2 regions of the Variovorax sp. LARHSF232 genome follow, and region 1 is predicted to be linked to the other one. Evidence: riboswitches for the same ligand, from Rfam matches in the RefSeq annotation. Region 1 holds a riboswitch; the other holds the start of a gene.

Region 1 (3,407 bases):
ATCAGGCGCGCCGCCTGGGAGCGGGATGCGGCCAGCCCGCGTTCGACGAGCAACTGGTCTGCGCGCACGTTGAAGACGTGCCGGCCGATCAGTAGCGGTAGCTGTCCGGCTTGTACGGGCCGTTCTTGTCCACGCCGATGTAGGCCGCCTGCGCGTCCGTCAGCACCGTCAGCTGGGCGCCCAGCTTGGACAGCTGCAGGCGCGCGACCTTTTCGTCGAGGTGCTTGGGCAGCACATAGACCTTGCCGGCCTGGTAGGCGTCGGGACGCGTGAACAGCTCGATCTGCGCGATGGTCTGGTTGGCAAAGGACGAGCTCATCACGTAGCTCGGGTGGCCCGTGCCGCAGCCCAGGTTCACCAGGCGGCCCTTGGCCAAGAGGATGATGCGCTTGCCGTTGGGGAAGATCACGTGGTCGACCTGCGGCTTGATCTCGTCCCACTCGTACTTCTCGAGCGAGGCGACCTCGATCTCGTTGTCGAAGTGGCCGATGTTGCAGACGATCGCCTGGTCCTTCATGGCGGCCATGTGGTCGTGCGTGATGACGTCCTTGTTGCCGGTGGTGGTCACGAAGATGTCGGCCTTGTCGGCGGCATATTCCATGGTGACCACGCGGTAGCCTTCCATCGCGGCCTGCAGCGCGTTGATCGGGTCGATCTCGGTCACCCACACCTGGGCCGACAGGGCGCGCAGCGCCTGCGCCGAGCCCTTGCCCACGTCGCCATAGCCGGCCACGCAGGCCACCTTGCCGGCGATCATCACGTCGGTGGCGCGCTTGATGCCGTCCACCAGCGACTCGCGGCAACCGTACAGGTTGTCGAACTTGCTCTTGGTCACCGAGTCGTTCACGTTGATGGCACGGAACAGCAAGGTGCCCTTGGCCGACATCTCGTTCAGGCGGTGCACGCCGGTGGTGGTCTCTTCGGTCACGCCGATGATCTCGGCCGACTTGCGGGTGTACCAGGTGCCGTCGACGGCCAGCTTGGCCTTGATGGCGGCGTAGAGGATGCGCTCTTCTTCGCTGGTCGGATTGGCCAGCACGCTCTGGTCCTTCTCGGCCTTCTGGCCCAGGTGCATCAAGAGCGTGGCGTCGCCGCCGTCGTCCAGGATCATGTTCGGGCCTTCGCCCTTCGAGCCCTTGGGGCCGAAGTCGAAGATCGAGTGCGTGTAGTTCCAGTAGTCCTCCAGCGTCTCGCCCTTGATGGCGAACACTGGCGTGCCGGCAGCGGCGATGGCGGCAGCGGCGTGGTCCTGCGTCGAGAAGATGTTGCACGAGGCCCAGCGCACCGTGGCGCCCAGGGCCTGCAAGGTCTCGATCAGCACCGCGGTCTGGATCGTCATGTGCAGCGAGCCGGTGATGCGCGCGCCCTTGAGCGGCTGGGTCTTCGCGAACTCGTCGCGAATGGCCATCAGGCCAGGCATTTCGGTTTCGGCGATCTTGATTTCCTTGCGGCCCCAGGCGGCAAGGGACAGGTCGGCGATCGCCTGGTCGACGGTGGAAACAGGGGTGGGTTGGGCTTTGAGAATTGCGCTCATGACGGGCTCCAAAACAAGTTTGAACGAGTCCGCTGCGTCGATCGGGGGGAATCAGATAACTCACCGCGACAGAGAACAGCGGGTGAGCGTGGTTGCGATGGGGTCCGAGCCTCACGCCTGACGGGCGCTGCAACGCTCCTCGGAAGCGCGCATTTTAACGCTTCGTCCGGCCCGGTAAAATTACGGGCTTTGCCCGCCAAGCCCTGAGCGCGCCCATGAGCGCGCAGCGCTATTCTGGCCACCAGCCGCGCCCACCCGCCATGTCCTACGCCTCCGAAACCCGCCGCCGTCGCACCTTCGCGATCATTTCCCACCCCGACGCCGGCAAGACCACGCTGACCGAGAAGCTGCTGCTGTTCTCGGGCGCGATCCAGATCGCCGGCTCGGTCAAGGCACGCAAGGCTTCGCGCCATGCCACGTCGGACTGGATGGAAATCGAGAAGCAGCGCGGGATCTCGGTGGCCTCGTCGGTGATGCAGATGGTGTATCGCGACCACGTGATCAACCTGCTCGACACGCCCGGCCACAAGGACTTCTCGGAAGACACCTACCGCGTGCTCACCGCCGTTGACTCGGCACTGATGGTGATCGACGCGGCCAACGGCGTGGAAGCACAGACCCGCCGCCTGATCGAGGTCTGCCGCCAGCGCGACACGCCCATCCTCACCTTCGTCAACAAGATGGACCGCGAAGTGCGCGAGCCACTCGACATCCTCGACGAGGTTGAACGCGAGCTGGGCATGCCCTGCGTGCCCATGACCTGGCCGGTGGGCCAGGGCAAGAGCTTCGGCGGCATCATCAACCTGCGCACGCAGACCATGACGGTGTTCGAGTCCGGCAGCGAGCGCCGCCCGCAGGACTTCGAAGCAATTGCGCTCACCGAGACCGACAAGCTCAGGGCCCGCTTCGGCAGCGAGTTCGACGCCGCCATGGAAAGCATGGAGCTGGCCACCGGCGCCTCGCCCACCTGGGACAAGGAAGCCTTCCTGGCCGGCAAGCAGACGCCCGTGTTCTTCGGCTCGGGCGTCAACAACTTCGGCGTGATGGAAGTGCTCGATGCCCTGGTCGACCTGGCCCCGCCGCCGCAGCCGCGCACCAGCACGACGCTGGTGAACCGCCAGCCGGTGGTCAAGGAGATCCAGCCCGAGGACAAGGACTTTGCCGGCGTGGTGTTCAAGGTTCAGGCCAACATGGACGCCAACCACCGCGACCGCATCGCCTTCGTTCGCATGGCCTCGGGCAAATACACGCCGGGCATGAAGCTCAAGGTGCAGCGCACGGCAAAAGAGCTGCGCCCCACCAGCGTCGTCACCTTCATGAGCCAGCGCCGCGAGGCGGTCGAGGAGGCCTATGCGGGCGATATCGTCGGCTTCACCACGCACGGCGGCGTGCAACTGGGCGACACCATCACCGACGGTGCCTCGCTGCAGTTCACAGGCCTGCCCTTCTTTGCGCCAGAGCTCTTCATGACCGTGATCCTGAAGAACCCGCTGCGCACCAAGCAGTTGCAGCAGGGCCTGGCGCAGCTGGGCGAGGAAGGCGCGATCCAGGTCTTCAAGCCCGAAGTCGGCGGCCCGATGCTCTTGGGCGCCGTCGGCCAGCTGCAATTCGAAGTGGTGCAGCACCGCCTGAAGACCGAGTACGACGCCGACGTGCGCCTGGAAGGCTGCCAGTACACCGGCGCGCGCTGGATCACCGCCGACACGCCGGCCGAACTGCGCGAGTTCGTCAACGCCTATCCGCAGCGCATGGCGCTGGATGCCGCCGACACGCTGGCCTACCTGTGCACCAGCCCCTACGACGTGCGCCTCGCGCAGGAGCGCTTTCCCAAGATCCACTTCCACCCGCTGCGCGAGCACGCCGGCTTGGCGCT
Region 2 (3,407 bases), on a different contig from region 1:
GTCAATGGGACAACCATGGCGGCGGACATGGACGTCGGGACGACGGGAATCGGGGCCATCGCGGTGATGACCGCGGCGACAAAGGCAACCGGGCCGAGCGCGGCGATCGCCAGGACCGCGGCGACCGGGGTCAAGGCCAGGGCCAGGGCCAGGGCCACGGCAATCGCGGCCAGGGCGGCCGCGACTGATTCAGCCGATCAGCGCCGCGCCATCAGCGCCACGAAGCGCTGCGCGCCCAGGCCCAGCGGCCGCTCCTTGGACCACACCACGTCGACCCACAGGTCCAGCTCGTTCGACAGGTTCTCGAAGGCGATTTCCACCAGGCTGCCGGCCGCCACGTGCGGCCGCGCCAGGTTGCGCGGCAGCCAGCCCCAGCCCAGGCCGGCGCTGATCATGCTCAAGGCGGCCAGCGCGTTGTCGGTGCGCCAGGTGTGGCGGCCGAAGACGAAGCGCGGGTCGATGGTGGCGAGGTCGCGCCCCGCCACCACGATCTGCCGCGTGTTGTGCAGATGCTCTTCGCGCAGCTTCCCGCCGTGGCCGGCCTGCAGCACCGGGTGGGTGGGCGCGACCACGATCGCCATGGTCTCGCTGGTCACTTCCTGAAAGCCCTCGCGCCCGTCCAGGCTGGGGCGCTCGAACACCAGCGCCAGCTGCGCCCGGCCGGTGTGCAGCATGGCCAGGGCATCGGCCTGCGGCGCGGCCAGCACTTCGACTTCCAGCAGCGGATATTCGGTCGCCAGGGTCGCCAGCGCGCTGCTCCATGGCGCGGCCAGCAGCTCGGGCGCGATGGCCAGGGTGAGGCGCGATTCCAATCCTTGCGTGAGGCCCAGCGCCTGCACCTGCAGCGCCTTGAGCTGCGCGTCCACCATGCGCGCCTGGGGTTCCAGCGAACGGGCCGCCGCGGTCGGGCGCGGCTCGCGGCCGGTGCGGTCGAACAGTTGCAGGTCCAGCTCGGCCTCCAGGTTGGCAATGGCCATGCTGACGGCCGACGGCACGCGCCGCAGCGTCCGCGCCGCCGCCGAAAAGGAGCCGTGGTCGAGCACGGCCAGGAAGACCTGCAGGTTGTCGCTGGAAAGGCTCATGGGACGCAACCTATCAATAAAACTGAAAGAACATGACTTTATATATCAGCAGACAACACATAAAGTCCAGTTTCACCCCTGGATATGGAGAGAGAGAAAGTCATGCAAGGCATCAAGCGCAAAGTCGTCTACGTCACCCTTTACGAGGCCATCGCCATCGTTGCGGCCAGCGTCGGCTTCTCGCTCTTTTCGGGACAGCCGATGAGCCATGCCGGCCCGCTGGCGATCTTCTGCTCCATCGTCGCCGTCTGCTGGAACCTGGTGTTCAACGGCCTGTTCGAGATGTGGGAGTCGCGCCAGGCCGTCAAGGGCCGTAGCGTGGCCCGCCGGGTCGCCCACGCCCTCGGCTTCGAAGGCGGGCTGGTGGTGATCCTGGTGCCGCTGGTGGCCTGGTGGCTGGATGTGTCGCTGTGGCACGCGCTCCTGATGGACCTGGGCCTGGTGGTGTTCTTCCTGGTCTACACCTTCGCCTTCAACTGGGGCTTCGACCGCATCTTCGGCCTGCCCAAGTCCGCCATGGGCGGTGCACAGCCGGCCTCGCAGCCCGCGTAAAATCGCCAGGTCCCAAGGAGCGTTGCAGCGCCCGGCCACCGCAGGTGGCGAGGCGTCAGGCTTGGGGCTCAATCGATTGCAACGACGCTCGCCTGTTCGCGCCATTCGCAGGTGAGCCCATGACCTCCACGTCCCCCAATCCCACCGCTGTTCCCCCCCTGAAGCTGTCCGGCCTGGAGCCGGTGCAGATCGGCCAGGGCACCTTGTTCGTCAACATCGGCGAGCGCACCAACGTCACCGGCTCCAAGGCCTTCGCCCGCATGATCCTGAACGGCCAGTTCGAGGAGGCGCTGGCGGTGGCCAGGCAGCAGGTGGAAAACGGCGCCCAGGTGATCGACATCAACATGGACGAGGCCATGCTCGACAGCAAGGCGGCCATGGTGCGCTTCCTGAACCTGATCGCCAGCGAGCCCGACATCGCGCGCGTGCCGATCATGATCGACAGCTCCAAGTGGGAGGTGATCGAGGCCGGCCTGCGCTGCATCCAGGGCAAGGGCATCGTCAACTCGATTTCGATGAAGGAGGGCGTCGAGCCCTTCAAGCACCACGCCAAGCTCTTGCGCCGCTACGGCGCCGCCGCGGTGGTGATGGCCTTCGACGAGAAAGGCCAGGCCGACACCTACCAGCGCAAGATCGAGATCTGCGAGCGCGCCTACCGCGTGCTGGTCGACGAGGTCGACTTTCCGCCCGAAGACATCATCTTCGACCCCAACATCTTCGCGGTGGCCACCGGCATCGAGGAGCACAACAACTACGCGGTCGACTTCATCGAGGCGACGGCCTGGATCAAGGCCAACCTGCCGGGCGCCAAGGTGTCGGGCGGCGTGAGCAACGTGAGCTTCTCCTTTCGCGGCAACGACCCGGTGCGCGAAGCGATCCACACGGTATTCCTGTACCACGCGATCAAGGCGGGCATGGACATGGGCATCGTCAACGCCGGCATGGTCGGCGTCTACGATGACCTGGAGCCCACCCTGCGCGAGCGGGTGGAAGACGTGGTGCTGAATCGCCGCCCCGATGCTGGCGAGCGCCTGGTGGAAGTGGCCGAGTCGGCCAAGGGCGCGGCCAAGGACGACAGCAAGAAGAACGACTGGCGCGGCACGCCCGAAGCGCCCGTGTCGGTGGGGCAGCGCCTCGCGCATGCGCTGGTGCATGGCATCACCGACTTCATCGTGCCCGACACCGAAGAGGCCTACCAGGCCATCCTCGCGCAGGGTGGCCGTCCGCTCAACGTGATCGAGGGCCCGCTGATGGACGGCATGAACGTCGTGGGCGACCTGTTCGGCCAGGGCAAGATGTTTTTGCCGCAGGTCGTGAAGTCGGCGCGCGTCATGAAGCAGGCGGTGGCCCACCTCATCCCCTACATCGAGGAAGAAAAGCGCCAGGACGAAGCGGCTGGCCGCGACGTGCGCAGCAAGGGCAAGATCATCATCGCCACCGTGAAGGGCGACGTGCACGACATCGGCAAGAACATCGTCACCGTCGTGCTTCAGTGCAACAACTTCGAGGTGGTGAACATGGGCGTGATGGTGCCCTGTCACGAGATCCTGGCGCGGGCCAAGGTCGAGGGCGCGGACATCGTCGGCCTCTCGGGCCTGATCACGCCGAGCCTGGAAGAGATGCAGTACGTGGCCGGCGAGATGCAGAAGGACGACCACTTCCGCGTGAAGAAGATTCCTTTGCTGATCGGCGGCGCCACCACCAGCCGCGTGCACACGGCCGTCAAGATTGCGCCGCACTACGAGGGCCCAGTGGTCTATGTGCCCGATGCCT

What was found. A riboswitch is a leader RNA that binds a small molecule or an ion and turns the genes downstream of it on or off. The one in region 1 is predicted to bind S-adenosylhomocysteine.
Region 2: it holds a riboswitch for S-adenosylhomocysteine, as region 1 does, so the genes downstream of both, metH (methionine synthase) here and ahcY (adenosylhomocysteinase) in region 1, are expected to answer to the same signal.

What each region holds. Positions count from the first base shown of each region.
Region 1 covers NZ_JBIXJS010000003.1:70,731-74,137, reverse strand. The annotation lists gene ACIPRI_RS09210 (TlyA family RNA methyltransferase) at 1-68, opposite strand, end outside; gene ahcY (adenosylhomocysteinase) at 89-1,534, opposite strand; S-adenosyl-L-homocysteine riboswitch at 1,612-1,680, opposite strand; gene ACIPRI_RS09200 (peptide chain release factor 3) at 1,795-3,407, shown strand, end outside.
Region 2 covers NZ_JBIXJS010000002.1:126,507-129,913, reverse strand. The annotation lists gene ACIPRI_RS06050 (SH3 domain-containing protein) at 1-188, shown strand, start outside; gene ACIPRI_RS06045 (LysR family transcriptional regulator) at 198-1,082, opposite strand; gene ACIPRI_RS06040 (PACE efflux transporter) at 1,185-1,634, shown strand; S-adenosyl-L-homocysteine riboswitch at 1,643-1,731, shown strand; gene metH (methionine synthase) at 1,754-3,407, shown strand, end outside.